3 regions of the Flavobacterium sp. WC2416 genome follow, and region 3 is predicted to be linked to each of the others. Evidence: riboswitches for the same ligand, from Rfam matches in the RefSeq annotation. Region 3 holds a riboswitch; each other region holds the start of a gene.
The links. Region 3 has a riboswitch for S-adenosylmethionine ahead of AB3G39_RS10665 (Na+/H+ antiporter NhaC family protein). Riboswitches for the same ligand answer to the same signal wherever they lie in the genome.
Positions count from the first base shown of each region.

Region 1: another riboswitch for S-adenosylmethionine. It lies ahead of thrA (bifunctional aspartate kinase/homoserine dehydrogenase I); the one in region 3 lies ahead of AB3G39_RS10665 (Na+/H+ antiporter NhaC family protein).
Region 2: another riboswitch for S-adenosylmethionine. It lies ahead of AB3G39_RS00280 (homocysteine S-methyltransferase family protein); the one in region 3 lies ahead of AB3G39_RS10665 (Na+/H+ antiporter NhaC family protein).

Region 1 covers NZ_CP165626.1:78,227-85,159, forward strand. The annotation lists gene thrA (bifunctional aspartate kinase/homoserine dehydrogenase I) at 1-2,807, opposite strand, end outside; SAM riboswitch class I at 2,888-2,996, opposite strand; gene AB3G39_RS00345 (hypothetical protein) at 3,172-3,378, opposite strand; gene metK (methionine adenosyltransferase) at 4,188-5,438, shown strand; gene AB3G39_RS00355 (hypothetical protein) at 5,561-6,352, shown strand; gene AB3G39_RS00360 (deoxynucleoside kinase) at 6,352-6,933, shown strand, end outside.
Region 2 covers NZ_CP165626.1:60,181-67,113, forward strand. The annotation lists gene AB3G39_RS00265 (aspartate aminotransferase family protein) at 1-557, opposite strand, end outside; gene metF (methylenetetrahydrofolate reductase [NAD(P)H]) at 648-1,604, opposite strand; gene metH (methionine synthase) at 1,686-4,361, opposite strand; gene AB3G39_RS00280 (homocysteine S-methyltransferase family protein) at 4,724-5,725, opposite strand; SAM riboswitch class I at 5,998-6,117, opposite strand; gene AB3G39_RS00285 (NAD(P)/FAD-dependent oxidoreductase) at 6,210-6,933, opposite strand, start outside.
Region 3 covers NZ_CP165626.1:2,508,669-2,515,601, reverse strand. The annotation lists gene AB3G39_RS10685 (UDP-3-O-(3-hydroxymyristoyl)glucosamine N-acyltransferase) at 1-747, shown strand, start outside; gene AB3G39_RS10680 (nuclear transport factor 2 family protein) at 750-1,112, shown strand; gene sucD (succinate--CoA ligase subunit alpha) at 1,197-2,069, shown strand; gene AB3G39_RS10670 (hypothetical protein) at 2,158-2,580, shown strand; SAM-I-IV-variant riboswitch at 2,702-2,798, shown strand; gene AB3G39_RS10665 (Na+/H+ antiporter NhaC family protein) at 2,859-4,181, shown strand; gene fabG (3-oxoacyl-[acyl-carrier-protein] reductase) at 4,367-5,113, shown strand; gene AB3G39_RS10655 (hypothetical protein) at 5,193-6,933, shown strand, end outside.

The DNA of each region.
Region 1 (6,933 bases), 1.5 Mb from region 3:
ATATTTTCACCCGAAAGATGCAATAATTTTATCGTGTCAATTAACGGTAAACCTGCACCAACATTGGTTTCATACAAATAATTCTTTTGATTATCAGCCAATACTTTTCTCAGTTCTTTATAAAAACCATAACTCAAGGTATTGGCCACTTTATTGGAAGAGATTAAATCAAAACTATTTTCGGCAAGCGGAATATAGTTCTCTACAAACGTTGCACTAGCTGTATTATCAACGGCAATCAAATTCTCTAGATGGTGCTCATTTGCGTAAGCAATTACATCATCAATCGTATATGAAGCACCGTTAGTTTGAATTTCATTTTTCCAGTTAGCCGAAACTCCATTTTTATTCAAAAGGACATTTCTAGAATTAGCAATAGCAAACACATTTAGCTTAACGTCTTTTCTTTTTTCGATGGCTTTGGCCGATTCTAAAATTTGATTTATCAAAGTTCCCCCTACTAATCCATGACCAAAAATGGCAATATTGATTTTCTTGGCCACTCCAAAAATCTCTCCATGAATTACGTTCAATGCTTTGTTTAGTTCTGATTTTTTAACCACTAAACTGACATTCTTACCTGTAACAGTATTGTTGAATAAAATAGGAACAATTTTATTTTTTATCAAAGCCGTATAAGGCTTGTGAAACGTACTTAGATCCTGACCAATAATCGAAATAACCGATACATTATCAGTCACCGTGATTTTATTGACATCCTTAGAATAAAAATCATTTTCGAATTCTTTTTCTAATTCGATCATGGCTTTTGTCGCTTTATCAGCAGCAACCACAAGACCAATTCCTCTTTCAGAAGAACCTTGCGAAATAATACTTACACTAATATCATTATCACCCATCACTCTAAAAATACGCGCATCAACACCCGTTTTTCCTAGTAATCCTCTTCCTTCTAAATTTACCAAAGACACATTTTCTAAAACAGACAATGTTTTAATTCCTGCAGCATTAGAGTTAGAAGTAATTAACGTTCCTTTATTTTCATGATTAAACGTATTCAGAATTCGAAGTGGAATATTTTTTTCTAATAACGGAATAATTGTTTTCGCATGTAAAATGTTCGCGCCAAAATTAGCCATTTCATTCGCTTCGTTATACGACAACGATTCAATCTTCTTTGCGTCTAAAACCAATTCTGGATTAGCAGTATAAATCCCATCAACATGCGTGAAATTTTGTAATTCCTCGGCATTAATATAATTAGCGATTAATGAAGCAGTATAATTACTTCCGTTTCTACCCAAAGTGGTTGTTTCTTGTTTCCCATTAGAACCAATAAAACCAGTAAGTACTAGAACGAAATCTTTATTTTCTTTAAAAACTTGGATAATATTCTTTTTAGAAAGAGCGTCTAATGGTTGTGCATCACCAAAATTAGAGTCGGTTACAATCAACTCTCTTGTATCAGCCAGCTTTGCAGAAATGTTTTTTTGATTCAATAAAAACACAAGTAATTTTGCCGAAAGCACTTCACCTTGCGCTAAAACTTGGTCTTTGATTTTAGGGCTATAATCGCCAATTAAACTTACCCCTTCAAATAGTTTGTCTAGTTTATCAAATTCAGCCGAGAAATCTACTGCGTCAAAACCGTCTTTTTGATAGGTTTTAAAACTTTCTAGTAAAGGCTTATAGTTTCCGTTTTTGGCAGCGATGGTTAAAATATCATCAAGCTCATCTGTTGCTTTGCCACGTGCCGAAACTACAACAGCAATTTTTTCTTCTTGCTTTACTTTACTTTCAATAATATCCAAAACTGTATTGATTCCTTCGCCGTTAGCCAAAGATTTTCCACCAAATTTTACTATTTTCATCTGCTTTTTATTTTTAAAAACAACTTCTAATAAATTGTCTAATTGTTCGTATTCCATCAAGAAGGCATCGTGCCCGTGTTGTGAGTCAATCTCACTATAGAATACATTATTTTTAAATTTTTTAATTTCATTATAGGTTTCTCGATTTTCTTTTGCTGTAAAAAACAAATCCGAATTGATTCCTACAATGTATATATTGGCATCTACTTTTGAAATAATCGATTCTAAAGACTCATGATTCCGAGTAATATCAATCGTTTTCAACAATTGATTCATCATTTTATAAGCAGATAGTTGAAACCTTTTTTCTAGTTTTTCTCCGTGGTAATTCAACCAACTTTCTACTTGAAATGTTTCGAGTTGCACATTGATATCCCTATTAAATTTTTCTTTGAAAGATTCAGGTGTTCGGTAGCACAACATGGCGTGAATACGCGCGTCTTCAATTGGTTTTTTAGAATTATTAAGGATTTGCTCTTGCAAATAACAATTAGCAATCAACCAGTCTGTCGCTTTCCAATCAGTAGCAATAGGAATAAAGTTTTGTGCCAATTTAGGTTCCAAAGCTAAAATTTCCCAAGCAATTCCACCACCCACAGAACCGCCAATGAGAGCAAATAAACTATCAATTTTCAAAAACCGAAGTCCTTCGATGAAAATCCTAGCAATATCTCTGGCGATAAAATCTCTGTAATTCTCTATGGTAGCCGAATTGAATCCGTTACCTGGTACATCAAAAGAGACAATAGTATATTTTCTAGTATCAATTGTTTTATCGACACCCACGATATCATTCCACCAACCTGATTCACCAATAACTTGTGAATTTCCGGTCAAGGCATGGTTTATTAAAATAATGGGAGCTGTATGCAGCGGAGCACCAAAAACTTGATAACTTAAGTTGAGGCTAGCGTATAATGCACCATTATGGGTGGTGAAATTTTGTAAGGTAATATGTGTTGGTTTATTTTCCAATGTCAAATCTTTTATTGATTTTGATTTGTATTTGGAAATATTAGAAAGAAAAAACTAGGGAATTACTAGAGAATTTCTTGTTGTTATCTTTCCACTTTTGGGAGTGGTAGAATGCAGCACCTTCTTCGATTTCTCAAAGGGTTGCTAAGGCTTCATCGGGTCTAATCCCTCGTCCTTTCTTTATAACATTTCAATACGTTTGTGAACTTAATGATGCAAATTAACTACTAATTTTTTAAACAAACAAATTTTAAACATTCTGATTTTTAGCTAAAAATATATTTAACAAAAAAACGCAAGGCATCGCTGAATATAACTATTCAGAAATTACTCGCGTACAAAAGGGATGTTGAACAACTTCCAATTAAATGAAAAGTGTATCATTTTCTTTTGAATACATTAAAAGTTGTAATGAATTGACTGCTTTTTTAGATTTTTTTGAGTCTGGTATTTCCATTCCCAATCTTGGATTCACTAATTCATCAACAACTAGTCCGTTGTCCGTATTTTTTTTGCCTCTTAAATTCCTTAGAAACCCCAATGTTCTTGAAAATTTGTTAGTTGTACTCATGATAATTATATTTAAGTTAGTTTGTTTTCTCTTTATTATTTTAAAAAAATTTAGATACCAGAATAAAAAAAATCCTTTTGGACAAAATACCAAAAGGATTCAAGTTATATAAAACTTATACTTTTGGAATCAACAGACCTTATCGCAAAACATTGCGACAACTATCTGAATCTTTTTATTTGAAAATATTTTCATTTATTTATTTTTATGAATCGTACTATTTGTATAAATTAAAAAAGCCTCCCAATTGTCTTGGGAGGCTTTTGCTATATTATATTATATATAATTTAAAGCAATAACTAGCTCCCGAATTTCTTCGATAGGACTACAAATTGTTTACAAATATTAAAATTCATCTTTGGTATTTTTTACTGAAACAAATATCTTATTTAATTCTGTATCTTCCAAATAATTCACAACTATTTAACGATATTTTCATCTTTAAAATGAAAAACAGAGATACTATTAACAAATAACACTGATAATGTTATGAAATCAATTACTTTTTCGTTTTAAACTGGCACTCCTGTTACTTTTTTAAAAATCACGACCTCAAACCAGTTGTACTATTTAATTTGATTTTTAATTTAAAAAATAGTTAAGTTTAATTTGCAATTCAAAATGGTTTCATACATTTGCACCCAAATACAAGAGGAAAAATTTGAACTGATTGCAACCTCTTCATAATGAAACGAATTCATTATGAATACTGAAAATTTTTCAGTAGAAAAAATGCTAAAGCAGAAACTCTCCTTTAGCTCGATATTTGCAATTATTTTTCCTCGCTTAATTTTAAAATAAAAATTATTATGGCTTATTTATTTACGTCAGAATCTGTGAGCGAAGGACATCCAGACAAAATTGCAGATCAAATTTCAGACGCATTAATTGATAACTTTTTAGCATTTGACGCTGATTCAAAAGTAGCTTGTGAAACTTTAGTGACTACTGGTCAAGTAATTTTAGCAGGTGAAGTAAAATCTAATACCTATCTAGATGTACAACAAATTGCTCGTGATGTAATTCGAAAAATTGGTTACACAAAAAGCGAGTATATGTTTGAAGCCAATTCTTGTGGTATTCTTTCGGCAATTCACGAACAATCTGCAGATATTAATCAAGGTGTTGACCGTTCAAGCCCTGAAGAGCAAGGTGCTGGAGATCAAGGAATGATGTTTGGTTACGCTACAAACGAAACAGAGAATTATATGCCATTGGCACTTGATTTATCTCATAAATTATTACAAGAATTAGCGCTATTAAGACGTGAAAATACAGCAATCACTTATTTACGTCCTGACGCTAAATCTCAAGTAACACTTGAATATAGTGATGATAACATCCCAACTCGTATTGACGCGATTGTTATATCAACTCAACATGATGATTTTGACGAAGAAGCGATTATGCTTGCTAAAATCAAGAAAGACATTGTGGAAATCTTGATTCCTAGAATCATTGCAAAAAACCCAAAAAGCGCTCATTTATTTAACGATGCGATTCACTATCACATTAACCCAACAGGTAAATTTGTAATAGGTGGACCTCATGGAGATACTGGTTTGACTGGTAGAAAAATCATTGTGGATACTTACGGTGGAAAAGGTGCTCATGGTGGAGGTGCATTCTCAGGTAAAGACCCTAGTAAAGTAGATAGAAGTGCTGCTTATGCAACTCGTCATATCGCTAAAAACTTGGTTGCTGCTGGTGTTGCTAGTGAAATTTTAGTACAAGTATCGTACGCTATTGGTGTTGCTAAACCTATGGGAATCTTTATTGAGACCTACGGAACATCAAAATTGAACTTGACTGACGGTGAAATTGCTAAAAAAGTAGAAGCAATCTTTGATATGCGTCCTTACTTTATTGAACAACGCTTAAAATTAAGAAACCCTATCTACAGTGAAACAGCTGCTTACGGACATATGGGACGTACACCTGAAACGGTAACGAAAACTTTTTCTGCTCCAGGAGGATTAACAAAAACTGTTGAAGTTGAGTTGTTCACATGGGAAAAATTAGACTTTGTTGACCAAGTTAAAACGGCTTTTGGATTGTAATTAATTTAAATTCAGTTATACAAAAAACCCAGCTCTTAAGCTGGGTTTTTCATTTTGCACCAGTTATATTCTTATAAAATAAAAAAAATAGTATAATGCTTTTTTTGTAATTTGCCTGCATTATGAAAAACTTGATTGTATTATTTTTTTTTAGCTCGATCGCTACTGTTTTTGGACAGAACAAAATGCTATTTGCTTCAAAGTTAAATTACATTGCAATCGATGCTGATGAATTTATAGGTTATGACCAATTTGGTTTTCATTACACCATTAAAAATAATGTGTTCACCAAAACTAAAGACGGTGAATCGTTAGACTATAAAAATATTGCTTTAGGCAAAATCACAAAAGTGGACATTCAAAATCCTTTGAAAATTATTTTATTCTACGAAAACTTCAATTCAGTTATCATTTTAGACAATCAATTGAATGAAATTCAAAAAATAAACTTTTCAGAAAACCCAACTCCAATAGTTGCAAATGCAGTAGGAATAGCTTCCCAAAACCAATTGTGGATGTACAATAGTTTGAATCAGCAAATAGGTTTATATGATTATTTAAAAAACGAATATAAATCTATCTCAACTTCGTTTCCTGAAAGTATAAAATACTACCAATCCAATCTTACAACATTTTATTGGGTCGATAAAAAAAATAATTGGTATTCATGTGACCGTTTTGGCAAAATAACTACAAAGATAAAAACCATTGATTTTGATCAAATAAAAATCATCACCGAAAATCAATACCTCATTTCTAAGAATTCAATCCTTAGTATTGAAGATATTGACAAAAATGAAAAATATGAAATTGAAATTTTAGAAAAAACCTTTAAAAATTTCAGCTACAAAGACCAAATTTTATCTATTTTTACATCAGAGGGAATTACAAATTATAAAATCACAATACCATAATGCACATAGCAGTAGCAGGAAACATTGGATCAGGAAAAACAACTTTAACACGTTTATTAGCAAAACATTTTAAGTGGGAACCCCATTTTGAAGATGTTGTCGACAATCCTTACTTGGATGATTTCTATCATCAAATGGAACGTTGGTCGTTTAATTTACAAATTTATTTCTTGAATAGTCGTTTTCGTCAAGTAATGCAAATTCGTGAAAGTGGTAAAAAAATAATTCAAGATAGAACCATTTATGAAGATGCTCACATCTTTGCTCCCAATCTTTATTCTATGGGATTGATGACAAATCGTGATTTCCAGAATTACAGTTCTCTCTTTGAATTAATGGAATCAACAGTTAAAGCACCCGATTTATTGATTTATTTAAGAAGTTCCATTCCTAACTTAGTGGGCCAAATACATAAACGGGGTCGTGAGTACGAATCTACAATTTCTATTGATTATTTGAGTCGTTTGAACGAACGCTATGAAGCATGGATTCATACTTATGATAGAGGAAAATTACTTATTATAGATGTTGATAACATCAATTTTGTAGATAATCCAGAAGATTTAGGAGGAATCATACAC
Region 2 (6,933 bases), 1.5 Mb from region 3:
ACAGAAGAAGAATGCGGTGTTGCAGACAGAACATGAATGGGTTCCGAAATTCCGTTTTTAGCAAAATCTTTTCCTAATTGACTACCAATCCATTGTCTCGCTACTGCTAAACAAGTGAAATTAGACATAGTCGCGCCGGTTACAAATCCTCCAAGATAATTTTTCGGTAAATCTAATAACTGCAACAACAGATTAATTGTTTCTATTTCTATCAACGCAGAAACACCTCCTTGTGCATTAGTAGCTTGTGTATTTTGATCATAAATGGTAGCCAACCAATCCCCAACAATAGAAGCTGGAGTTGCTCCTCCGGTTACAAATCCCCAATACCTCGGGCCCGTTTGTGAAACCATCAATGGTGCTAACCGTTCATTAAATTCTTCCAAAGTTGACAAAGAACCTAACCCAACATCATTAAGATTTCGATCTGTTGTTATCTTATTTTTATTTGAAGTAGGTACGGTATCAATTGAGTTTAAAAAATCAATTCCTTGTTGCTTTACTTTTTCAAGAATATTTTTAACTTCATTTAAGTCTTGTTGGAGTATTGGGTTCATTTGCTTAGTTAATTTAAATTAAAAAAAAAGTCCCGACAGGTATATAAAACCTGTCAGGACTAGTAGAACAACATCGATTTTATTTTATAATTAAAAAACCTTAGAGGCTATTTGTCTAATATTTTCTGATTTTCCCATAGAATAATAATGCAATACAGGAACACCCGCCGCTTTTAATTCCAATGATTGTTGAATTGCCCATTCTATTCCCACTTGTTTAATCTCCGTATTATTTTTACACTGATCAATTGCATGAATTAAATCTTCGGGTAAATCGATACGGAAAATTTGAGGTAAAATTTGTAAATGTCTTTGCACTGCAATAGGTTTAATTCCTGGAATAATAGGTACGGTGATTCCCATTTCTCTTGCTTTAGCAACAAATTCAAAATATTTTGAATTGTCAAAAAACATTTGTGTAACCACATAATCTGCTCCTGCATCAACCTTTTCTTTCAGTCTTTTTAAATCAGAAATTAAAGAAGGAGATTCCAAATGCTTCTCTGGATAACCTGCAACACCGATACAAAAATCAGCTTTGTTATCAACATGCATTACGTCATGTAAGTACTTCCCTTCATTCAATTGATGAATTTGAGATACTAAGTCAACAGCATAATTATTTCCACCAGCTTTTGGAACAAAAGACTGTTCGTCTTTCATTGCATCGCCACGTAATGCCATTACATTATTAATTCCTAAATAATGACAATCCACCAATAAATACTCTGTTTCCTCTTTAGTAAAACCTCCACAAAGTACGTGTGGTACTGTATCAACAGTATATTTATGCTTAATCGAAGCACAAATACCCAAAGTTCCTGGACGCATTCTCGTTAGTTTTTTATCTAATAAACCATTGCCTTTATCCACATAAATATACTCTTCACGAGAAGTCGTTACATCTATAAATGGGGGCTTAAACTCCATTAACGGATCAATATTATCGTATAATTCTTGAATCCCTTTTCCTTTTTGAGGTGGAATGATTTCGAAAGAGAATAATGTTTCTCCTTTGGCATTTTCTATATGTTCAGTTACTTTCATTTTATTTTTTGTTTCAGGTTTAAAGTTTAATGTTTAAAGTTCTCTTGAGTAACTTGAAACATTAAACTTTAAACAAGTTTTTTAATCTGCGATATTAGGATTCAACCATTTCATTGCCATATCGGTAGAAATACTTCTACGTTTAGCATAATCAATAACTTGGTCTTCTTTTATTTTTCCAAGTCCGAAATACTTACTTTCTGGATTTCCAAAATAATATCCTGAAACGGAAGATGCTGGCCACATCGCCATACTCTCTGTTAAAGTCACTCCTATTTCTTTTTCTACATTTAGCAATTTCCAAATTGTAGGTTTTTCTAAATGGTCAGGACAAGCAGGATAACCTGGTGCAGGACGAATCCCTTTGTAATCTTCGGCAATCATCGCTTCGGTACTCATGTTCTCATCTGATGCGTATCCCCAAACTTCTTTACGTATTTTTTCGTGTAGGTATTCGGCAAAAGCTTCTGCAAAACGGTCTGCTAATGCTTTCACCATAATCGAATTATAATCGTCTAAATCTTTTTCAAATTCTGCAGCCCATTCATCAACACCAAAACCGGTAGTCACACAAAAAGCACCCATATAATCTACCTTCCCATTGTCTTTTGGAGCAATAAAATCAGCTAAAGCGATATTTGGTGCTCCTTTTGTTTTTTGAGATTGTTGGCGCAACGTCAAGAACGTTTGAAATGGTTTTCCGTTTTCGTCTGTCAATTCAATATCATCATCGTTGATTTGATTTGCAGGGAAAATTCCGTAGATTCCTTTAGCAGTCAATTTCTTTTCTTTCAAAATAATGGCTAACATTTCTTGTGCATCCGCAAAAACCGAAGTGGCTTGCTCACCCACAACATTGTCGGTCAAAATCGCTGGATATTTACCAAACAATTCCCATGTTCTAAAAAACGGCGTCCAGTCGATATATGGAACTAGAATTTCTAAATCAACTTCGATCACTTGCTCGCCTATTATATTTGGTTTCACAGGCGTAAAATTATCCCAATCCAATTGCAATTTATTTTTACGGGCTTGCTCAATAGTCAAGAAATTTTTGTCTCGTGAACGATTCAAAAACGTTTCTCTAAATGCATCGTACTCCGCTCGTATATCACTTGCGTATATTTTCTTTTCACTATTCAATAAATTTCCAGCCACCGTTACAGCTCTAGAAGCGTCATTGACGTGAATTACAGTTTCTCTATATTGAGGTGCAATTTTTACAGCAGTATGCGCTCGTGAAGTTGTTGCTCCCCCAATCATTACTGGTATTTTTATATTTCTTTTGTCTAATTCTTTAGCCAAATAAACCATTTCATCAAGTGAAGGCGTAATCAATCCGCTTAGTCCAATAATATCTACATTGTGTTCAATAGCCGCCGCGATAATTTTTTCGGGAGCCACCATTACACCAAGATCAATAATCTCATAGTTATTACAAGCAAGCACCACTGAAACAATATTTTTTCCAATATCATGTACGTCTCCTTTTACAGTTGCCATTAAAATACGGCCTGCAAAACTGGAAACACCATCTTTCTCGGCTTCAATAAAAGGCAATAGATAAGCCACTGCTTTTTTCATCACACGAGCTGATTTAACTACTTGTGGTAAAAACATTTTACCAGAACCAAATAAATCTCCCACCACATTCATTCCCGCCATCAAATTGATTTCGATAACTTCAATTGGTTTTGTAGCTGCTAATCGAGCTTCTTCAACATCTTCCTCTATAAATTGATCCACCCCTTTTACAAGTGAGTGTGTAATTCTTTCTTGAACAGTTCCTGAACGCCATTCTTGAACAGCCTTTTCATTACTTTTTACATCTCCTTTTACATTCTCGGCAAAATCCAATAAACGCTCTGTAGCATCATCACGTCTATTCAAAATTACATCTTCAACATGTTCTAATAAATCTTTTGGAATCTCATCATAAATTGAAAGCATTTCTGGATTTACAATACCCATCGTCATTCCATTTTGAATGGCATGATACAAGAAAACGGAGTGCATCGCTTCACGAACAGTATCATTTCCTCTAAAAGAAAACGACACATTACTTACCCCTCCACTAATGTGTGCATGCGGTAAATTTTCGCGAACCCATTTAGTCCCTCTAAAGAAGTCCAACGCATTCAAGCGGTGTTCTTCCATTCCAGTTGCAACTGGAAATATATTTAAATCAAAAATAATATCCTGAGCCGGAAAACCCACTTTATTCACCAAAATATCATAGGAACGTTGGCAAATTTCAACTCGGCGTTCGTAATTATCCGCTTGCCCTGTTTCATCAAAAGCCATGATAATTGCTGCAGCACCATAGCGCTTAATTAGTTTTGCATGGTGAATAAATTGCTCTTCTCCTTCTTTCAAAGAAATAGAATTTACCACACTTTTTCCTTGTACTACTTTTAGACCTGCTTCGATAATATCCCATTTTGAGCTATCAATCATAATAGGCACACGAGAAATATCGGGTTCGGCAGCAATTAAATTTAGGAATTTTGTCATGGCATATTCACCATCCAGCATTCCTTCATCCATATTAATATCGATGATTTGCGCACCACCTTCTACTTGTTCCTTAGCAATACTTAGTGCTTCTTCGTATTTTTCTTCTTTGATTAATCGAAGGAATTTTCTAGAACCTGTTACATTGGTACGTTCTCCAATATTCACAAATACGCTATCAGGCGTAATGATTAAAGGCTCTAATCCCGATAATACAAGGTTTTTTCTAGTTTCTTGTGCCATTTTTTATTTTTATTTGTCCTGCAAGGTTTCTAAAACCATGTAGGTTTAACTTTTTAATTCTTCTTATTTTGGGCGTGACCACAAGGGTCGGGCTATTCGTTACAAGTCCTCGACTAATTCCGCTTTCGCTTCATTTGTCTGTGGGCTTTTCACTGCTATCCCTCACGCGGGCAATGCCCCTATCATTACGAGAAACGAATTCTCTCGTCCTACAATCCTGCAAGGTTTTTTTAACCTTGTAGGTTTATTTCTCGATTCACTTTCTCAATTTATACCTACAAGGTTAAAAAAACCTTGCAGGAAAAGCTATTTACTTATAATGTAGCAGTTTTAGACGCGATAAATTGCGTCTCTATCCCCGTTTACATTGTTGCCGAAGATACTCTTGGTTTATAATCCTTGGCGATATCAGCAATTAACTTGATGTGTTCTGGCGTTGTTCCGCAACAACCGCCTATAATGTTTACTAAATTATCGTCTAAATAGGTTTTAATTTGCGCTTGCATCTCTTGTGGTGTTTCATCGTATTCTCCAAAGGCATTTGGTAATCCTGCATTAGGATGCGCTGATACATTGAAAGAAGTATTTTGTGATAAAGTCTGCAAGTATGGTTTCAACAAATCGGCACCAAGGGCACAATTGAAACCTACACTCAATAATGGAATATGAGAAACTGAAACCAAGAAAGCCTCTACTGTTTGCCCCGAAAGTGTTCTTCCTGAAGCATCGGTAATCGTTCCTGAAACCATGATGGGAATATCGATATTGCGTTCGTCTTTTACTTCTTCAATAGCAAAAAGCGCTGCTTTCGCATTTAAGGTATCGAAAATAGTTTCAACGAGCAATAAATCACTTCCTCCGTCAATTAATGCTTCCACTTGTTGCTTGTACGCAATGCGCAAATCATCAAAAGTTACGGCTCTATATCCTGGATCGTTTACATCTGGTGACATACTGGCAGTACGGTTTGTTGGTCCTATTGAACCCGCTACAAAACGAGGTTTGTCTGGATTTTTAGCTGTCCATTCATCGGCTACTTCACGGGCTAATTTTGCCGATTCATAGTTCAACTCATATACAATATCTTCCAGATGATAATCGGCCATACCGATAGTCGTTCCTGAGAAGGTATTGGTTTCAACAATATCAGCTCCAGCCTCAAAATAAGCTGCGTGAACCGCTTTTATGGCTTGTGGTTGTGTAAGTGACAATAAATCGTTGTTTCCTTTTAAGGAATGTGGAAAATCTTTGAAACGCTCTCCACGAAAATCTTCTTCGGAGAAATTGTAGCGCTGCAACATGGTTCCCATCGCTCCATCGAGGATGAGTATGTTTTTTTTAATGGCTTCTTGAATACTTGACATAACTTTTTATTTCTTGTAAACCACAATGATTTGTTGTGATTTATACTTTTGATTATTAATTACAAAAGTTCACTATTGTTTCTTTTTAGCCCTGATTGCAGTGAAAATCCTTTTTATCCTGAATTTAGTTCAGGATCCTGAACTAAATTCAGGATAAAAGATTGAAACGGAAAGCAGGAAGGATGATGGTAAAAAAGCACCAATCATTCGCTCTAAAAAAATATCGATATGTTGTCAAGAAAAGGTTTGAGAAATACTATAAAAGTATTCTTGTGTTATCTATCTTGGATGCTGAAACAAGTTCAGCATAAAGTAGAATGTAGCACCTTCTTTAAAGATAAAGGGTTGCTAAGGTTTCATCGGGTCTTTCCCTCCGCCTTTCGTGATAACTTTCAATAAATATAGGAACAGTGCAAAGTAAAGACATAGCGCTAATACTTGCAAGTATTAGCGCTATATTTTTTAACTTGAATGTGATAAATTGTTATACTATAGCTTTTACCACTGCTTTTGGCGCCTCTTTACGAGTTCCGTCAAAACCGTCAACACCAGAAACTGTAGTATATTTCAACACATATCGTTTCCCTGGATTGATAATTTGGTACGCTGCCTGGCACATTAATGTTGCTTCATGGAAACCACAAAGAATTAATTTTAATTTACCTGGATAGGTATTCACATCTCCAATGGCAAAAATACCCGGAATATTAGTTTGATAATCTAAAGCATTGTTTACTTTGATTGCATTTTTTTCAATTTCTAATCCCCAATGTCCTATAGGACCTAATTTTGGTGTAAGACCAAAAAGAGGAATAAAGAAATCTGTTTCAATTTTACGATGCGCTCCATTTTCATCAATGTCAATTGATTCAATATGTTCTGCTCCGTTTATTCCTACGACCTCAGCAGGGGTAATCATACGAATTTTTCCGGCATCTTTTAATTCTTGTACTTTTTCAACAGAATCTAATGCACCACGAAATTCGTTACGACGGTGAATCAATGTCACCTCAGAAGCCACATTAGAAAGGAAAATACTCCAGTCCAATGCTGAATCTCCTCCACCAGCAATTACTACTCTTTTGTTTCTAAACTCTTCAGGATCTTTTATAAAATATTTAATCCCTTTATTTTCATAGAAATCAATTCCATCAATAAGCGGCTTTCTAGGTTCGAAACTTCCTAAACCACCTGCAATTGCAATTACT
Region 3 (6,933 bases):
ATTTTAATAAATAAAAAAGTAGATTGTCCTCCTGGAAAAGCATTGTTAATTTCTGATGACCCGTTTAGAGATTTTAATACTTTAACAAAACATTTCAAACCTTTTCAATTTTCAAACGCTTCAATTTCTACTTCAGCTACAATTGGACAAGGTACTGTCGTACAGCCAAATAGTTTTGTAGGTAATCACGTTAAAATTGGAAAAAACTGCTTGATTCATTCTAATGTTTCGATTTACGATCATACAGTTATTGGCGACAATGTAATTATTCACGCAGGTACAATTTTGGGAGCTGACGCTTTTTACTATAAGAAACGTGAAGATGGTTTTGATCAATTACTTTCGGGTGGTAGAGTTGTAATTAAAGACAATGTTGGTATAGGTGCACTTTGTACAATTGACAAGGGGGTTACAGGTGATACAATCATTGGAGAAGGAACAAAAATTGACAATCAGGTACATGTTGGCCATGATACCGTGATTGGAAAAAAATGTCTTATCGCTTCACAAACTGGAATTGCAGGATGTGTAATTATTAAAGATGAAGTTACGATTTGGGGACAAGTAGGAACCACTAGCGGCATCACAATTGGAGAAAAAGCAGTAATTTTAGGGCAAACTGGAGTGACTAAATCGGTAGAAGGGGGTAAAACTTATTTCGGTACACCAATTGAAGAATCTAGAGAGAAGTTGAAACAACTGGCCAATATTAAAAGAATACCTGAGATACTCAATAAATTGAAATAATTATGTCGGCAAAAGAAATTATTCAAAAGTTTTACAAATCAGATGCGCTAATTGATAGTGACATTTTGAAAGATTATTTGCATTCTGATATCATTGTAGATTGGAATAGTAGTAAAGGATTTATTCAATTGGATTATGATTCTTTAGTGAGTCTCTCTAATGATTTGAGTAAAGCGTATGTTCGTTCGAAAGTAAGAATAAGTCATATCGTTTCAGAAAATGATATGGTTACGGTTCGTTATTCGCATTTTGTAAAAACAATAGAGAACCCTAGAGAAGAAATGTTATTGGCCCATTTTATTGCAATTTGGCAAATAAAAGACAATAAATTATATAGAGGTTATCAAATGAGTCAATTATCCTAATTTATTTGATAATAAAGGGCTAAAAATAATTTTCAAAACCTTACTTTTGCATCACAATTTTAAAAATCACATAAAATATATATCATGAGTGTTTTAGTTAATAAAGATTCCAAAATAATTGTTCAAGGATTTACAGGAAGCGAAGGAACTTTCCATGCTTCTCAAATGATTGAGTACGGTACAAACGTAGTTGGTGGTGTTACTCCAGGTAAAGGAGGATCAACTCATCTAGACAGACCTGTTTTCAATACTGTAAAAGACGCAGTTGAACAAGCTGGTGCTGACACAACAATCATTTTTGTACCACCTGCTTTTGCTGCGGACGCAATTATGGAAGCTGCTGATGCTGGAATAAAAGTAATTATCGCTATTACAGAAGGAATTCCTGTAGCTGATATGATCAAAGCAAATGCTTACGTAAAAGAAAGAAATGCTAGGTTAATAGGTCCTAACTGTCCTGGTATCATTACTCCAGGTGAAGCTAAAGTTGGTATTATGCCAGGTTTTGTATTTAAAAAAGGAACTGTAGGTATTGTTTCTAAATCAGGAACATTAACATATGAAGCGGCTGACCAAGTTGTAAAACAAGGATTAGGAATCACTACTGCAATTGGTATTGGTGGAGACCCAATCATTGGAACTACTACTAAAGAGGCAGTTGAATTATTGATGAATGACCCAGAAACAGAATGTATCGTTATGATAGGTGAGATAGGTGGTCAATTAGAAGCTGATGCTGCACATTGGATTAAAGCTGATGGTAACCGTAAGCCAGTTGTTGGTTTCATTGCAGGAGTTACTGCTCCAGCGGGTCGTACAATGGGTCACGCAGGTGCTATTGTTGGTGGATCAGATGATACTGCTGAAGCTAAAAAACAAATCATGAGAGAATGTGGAATTCACGTTGTAGATTCTCCAGCAGAAATTGGTAAAAAAGTTAAAGAAGTTATCGGATAATTGAAAAATTAGTGGTGATTTCAAGTCATTATAAAAATGCCTCACTTTTTTTGTGAGGCATTTTATTTAATATTAATACAAAAGAAAGATGTACAAAGAATTAAAAAAGTTTAAGGTAAGCGATAGCTTCACTTTTACAGCAGATGATAGCTTAGAGCAAGTATGCAACGCTTCTGAAGGAAGTGGTGTATTTTTAGTTTATGCAGTTGCAGATGAAAAAGAGTTAATCATGGTGGGTTCTACAGGAACTGTTCAAAACGATGGGTCTTTGAAAATCAAAAATGGTGGTTTGAAAGAAAAGATTGTTGAAGGACACCAGTTTGCAAAAACAGGAAGAAAATATTCTTGGCCAACACAAATGGTAAAAGAAGATATTAGCACTTTAGAAGTGGTTTGGTACGAAACTTTCAACGAGAATTCTAAGGGGATTCCAACATTCGTAGAAGGACAAGTGTTACAAAACTTCTTAGATGAAAATGGAAGATTACCAAAATGGAATGTGGCTTTCTAGTCAGTTTCAAAAATTATAATTTATTTATAAAAAGCTTTACTTCGGTAAGGCTTTTTTTTGGTTTTAAATTATAAAATCTACTTTACTATTGCTTTTTATATAAAATAATATTTACTTTTGCAGCCGTTATCACGAATCTCATAATGAGATAGCAACCTGCAACAACGAGCAAGGTGCTAAAACGATAAGCCAAATCCTTTGGAAAAAATGTTGTTTTACATTCCCATTTTTTTTTGCTTTAGTTTTCGTCATAATACTATCATTTTTAAAACTGATTTATGACTCATTTATTGAAAAAAAAGGGAAGTGCTTATGCTTTAATTCCTTTATTGATTTTTATTTTTACTTTTTTAGGAGCCGGAATTTGGCTTGATGACTTTTATGCTTTACCTGCTCCAATAGCGGTTTTAATTGGAATTATTGCTGCTTTTTTACTGTTCAAAGGTACAGCTGATGAAAAAGTAACCACCTTGATTGCAGGTTGCGGAGAGAGTAAAATTATGACCATGTGTTTGATTTATCTATTAGCAGGTGCTTTTGCAGTGGTTAGTAAAGCAATGGGAGGTGTTGATGCCGTGGTAAGTCTTGGAATTAATACTGTAGATGTGGCTTACTTTCCGTTGGGGATCTTTTTGATAGCCGCTTTTTTATCAACTGCTACAGGAACTTCTGTAGGTGCAATTGTGGCAATTGGGCCAATTGCGGTTGATTTGGCTAATTCTAGTGGCGCTTCATTGCCTTTGATTGCAGGTGCTTTGCTAGGTGGTTCGATGCTTGGAGATAATCTATCTATGATTTCGGATACTACAATTGCTGCGACACAATCCTTAGGTTGTGAATTGAAAGATAAATTTAAAATCAATTTATTCATTGCTTTTCCTGCTGCTATTATAACGATCGCAGTATTCTTTTATTTGGGATTGAATTCTGATATTACTGCAGTAGCTATTCCTAAAACAAGTTTTGAATGGATTGCAATTGTGCCTTATATTTTAGTAATTGTACTTGCATTGATTGGTGTTGATGTATTTTCTACCTTGATTATTGGAACTATATTGGCTGGATTAATTGGGTATTTTGGAAATCATTTTACGTTAATGGAATTTGCGCGAAAAATTCATGAAGGATTCACCAGTATGACCGAAATCTTTTTACTATCGATGCTGACTGGAGGTTTAGCCGCTATGGTGGATAAGGCTGGAGGTATTGATTTTTTATTGTACCAAATAAAAAAAAGCATTAAGAGTAAAAAATCAGCCCAAGCGGGGATAGGTGCTTTGGTGGGTTTTACTAATGTAGCTATTGCTAATAATACCGTTTCTATTGTTATTACTGGAGGAATTGCCAAGGAAATTAACGACGAATACAATTTAAGTTCCAAAAAAACAGCCGCCATTCTTGATATTTTTTCCTGTGTTATTCAAGGAATTTTGCCTTATGGTGCGCAAGTACTTTTGATTTTAAGTTTTGCTAATGGGAAACTTGATTTTATGGATTTGCTTGGGAATGCATGGTATCATCTATTTTTATTTATTTTTACTTTGGTAGCGATTTATAGTTCATTTTGGGATAAATTAGTAAAACGGTTTTTAGATATTTAAAATCGGGTCGATTTATAATGTTATTGAATTTGAAATTTTTTTTAAAAAAGGAATTATTCTATATTTGACGACTCTAAGATAGCCCTGATAGTAGTGGAAATCCTTTTATGTTTTTCTTTAAAACATAAAAGATTGAAGCGAATAGCGGGAATAGCTTCAAATAAAAATTAAACTAATTTTCGAATATGAAATTACTAGAAGGAAAAGTGGCCATTATAACAGGCGCAAGTCGCGGAATTGGGAAAGGAATCGCAGAAGTTTTTGCAAAACATGGAGCAAATGTGGCGTTTACTTACAGTTCATCTGTAGAATCGGCATTAGCATTAGAAAATGAATTGAATGCTTTGGGAATAAAAGCGAAAGGATACCAATCAAATGCCGCTGATTTTAATGAAGCGCAAACTATGGTTGAAGCTGTAATTGCTGAATTTGGTACTGTTGATATTTTAATCAATAATGCTGGAATTACAAAGGATAATTTGCTAATGCGTATGTCTGAAGAGGATTTTGACAAAGTAATTGATGTGAATTTGAAGTCGGTTTTCAATATGACTAAGGCAGTTCAAAAAACATTCTTGAAAAAACGTGCAGGTTCTATCATCAATATGAGTAGTGTAGTAGGGGTAAAAGGAAATGCAGGACAAACGAATTATGCGGCTTCTAAGGCTGGAGTTATTGGTTTTACTAAATCAGTAGCATTAGAATTGGGTTCTCGTAACATTCGTTGTAATGCGATTGCTCCAGGATTTATAGAAACAGAAATGACTGCAAAATTGAACGACGATGTGGTTCAAGGATGGAGAGATGGAATTCCGTTAAAACGTGGTGGTACTACTGAAGATGTTGCTAATGCATGTCTATTCTTAGCTTCAGATATGAGTTCTTATATCTCTGGGCAAGTATTGAATGTATGTGGAGGAATGCTTACGTAAAGAAATTATAAATTTTAAATGATGAATTTTAAATTATTGAAATCTTTCCATTTAAAATTCATCATTTAAAATAAAAAGAATGACTACAAACACGATCTTACTAATTCTACTTTCAATAGTAATTGCAGGCGGTTTGTCATTTTTTCAATATTTTTATAAAGCCAAAAACAAATCAAAGCTGAATTTGTTTTTGGCTTTATTGCGTTTTGCTTCCATTTTCGGGATATTATTGTTGCTGATAAATCCAGTTATAAAAACTAATACCTTAGAGATAGTAAAAACACCTTTACCTATTGTAGTAGATAATTCGAGTTCAATTGTGGCGCTTAAAGCGAATAATAAAGCGCAAGAATTATATACAGCTTTAGTTTCGAATACCGATTTACAAGATAAATTTGATATTCAGTCCTATCGATTTGATGCTAATTTTGAACCATCGGAAAAATTTGATTTTAAAGGATATCAAACGAATTTAGATGCAATAGCTAAAGATTTAAGAAGCATCAATAAAAATGCAGTTTTTCCAACCGTTATTATCACAGACGGAAACCAAACCAATGGTAATGAATATGTGTACAGTTTTGATTCAAATAATAAAGTTTTCCCATTAGTTGTAGGAGATACTGCAAAAGTGATGGATTTAAAAATCACGCAGCTGAATGTCAATAAATATGCATTTTATAAAAATAAATTTCCTGTAGAAGTATTTTTTCAATATTCAGGGGATAAAAATACTATAGCTGATTTCAGCATTTCGCAAGGAAACACGATTTTAAGTAAACAAAATATTTCCTTTTCGGCTACTAAAAAAACAGCAGTTGCTACTGTATTATTGCCTGCCAATAGAATAGGTTCTCAAGTGTTTAAAGCGACACTTTCGTCAAAAGAAAAAGAGGTGAATACCTATAACAATACGAAGAAATTTGCAGTAGAAGTAATTGATCAAAAGACCAATATCGCTATAATTACAGCAATCAATCATCCTGATGTTGCAGCATTTAAAAGAGCAATTGAATCTAATTCACAACGTAAAGTAACGGTGGTTAATCCTAAAGAAATCAATTCGTTACGTGATTTTACTATTTTAATGTTATACCAGCCAACAGCTGCATTTAAAAAAGTATTTGATGAAAATAAATTAGCTGGAATCAATACTTTTATTATCACAGGAACGCATACTGATTTTGCTTTTTTAAATCAACAGCAAAGCAATTTTGATTTTAAAATGAGTAGCCAAAAAGAAGATTATTTGGCTAGCTTTAATTCCCAATTCAATCTCTTTGCGACAGATGATATTGGATTTGAAAATTTCCCTCCCTTGGAAAATGCCTATGGAAAAGTTACTGTGAACGGACTGGTTTCGGTATTACTTTCTTCAAAAATAAGAAACATTGAAACAAACGCTCCTTTATTGGCGTTCTCTGAAAATCAAGGAAAACGCTCGGCCTACTTATTGGGTGAAAATAGTTGGAAATGGAGATTACAAAGTCACGTAGATAGCGACTCATTTGACAAATACGATCTTTTTATTGATAAGGTAATTCAGTTTTTGGCATCTAATAATTCTAAGAAATCATTGGTTGTTAATCATGAAACTTTTTATAATTCAGGAGAATCCATTGAAATTACTGCTCAGTACTTTAATAAGAATTATGAATTTGACGATAAAGCACGTTTAACAATTGCATTGGAGAACACAAAAACGAAGCAAACTAAAAACTATGATTTATTGAAAAGCAATAATGCCTATAAAGTAAATCTAGACGGACTGGCAGCAGGCAACTATAATTTTAGAGTAACTGAACTGAATTCTAAAACAA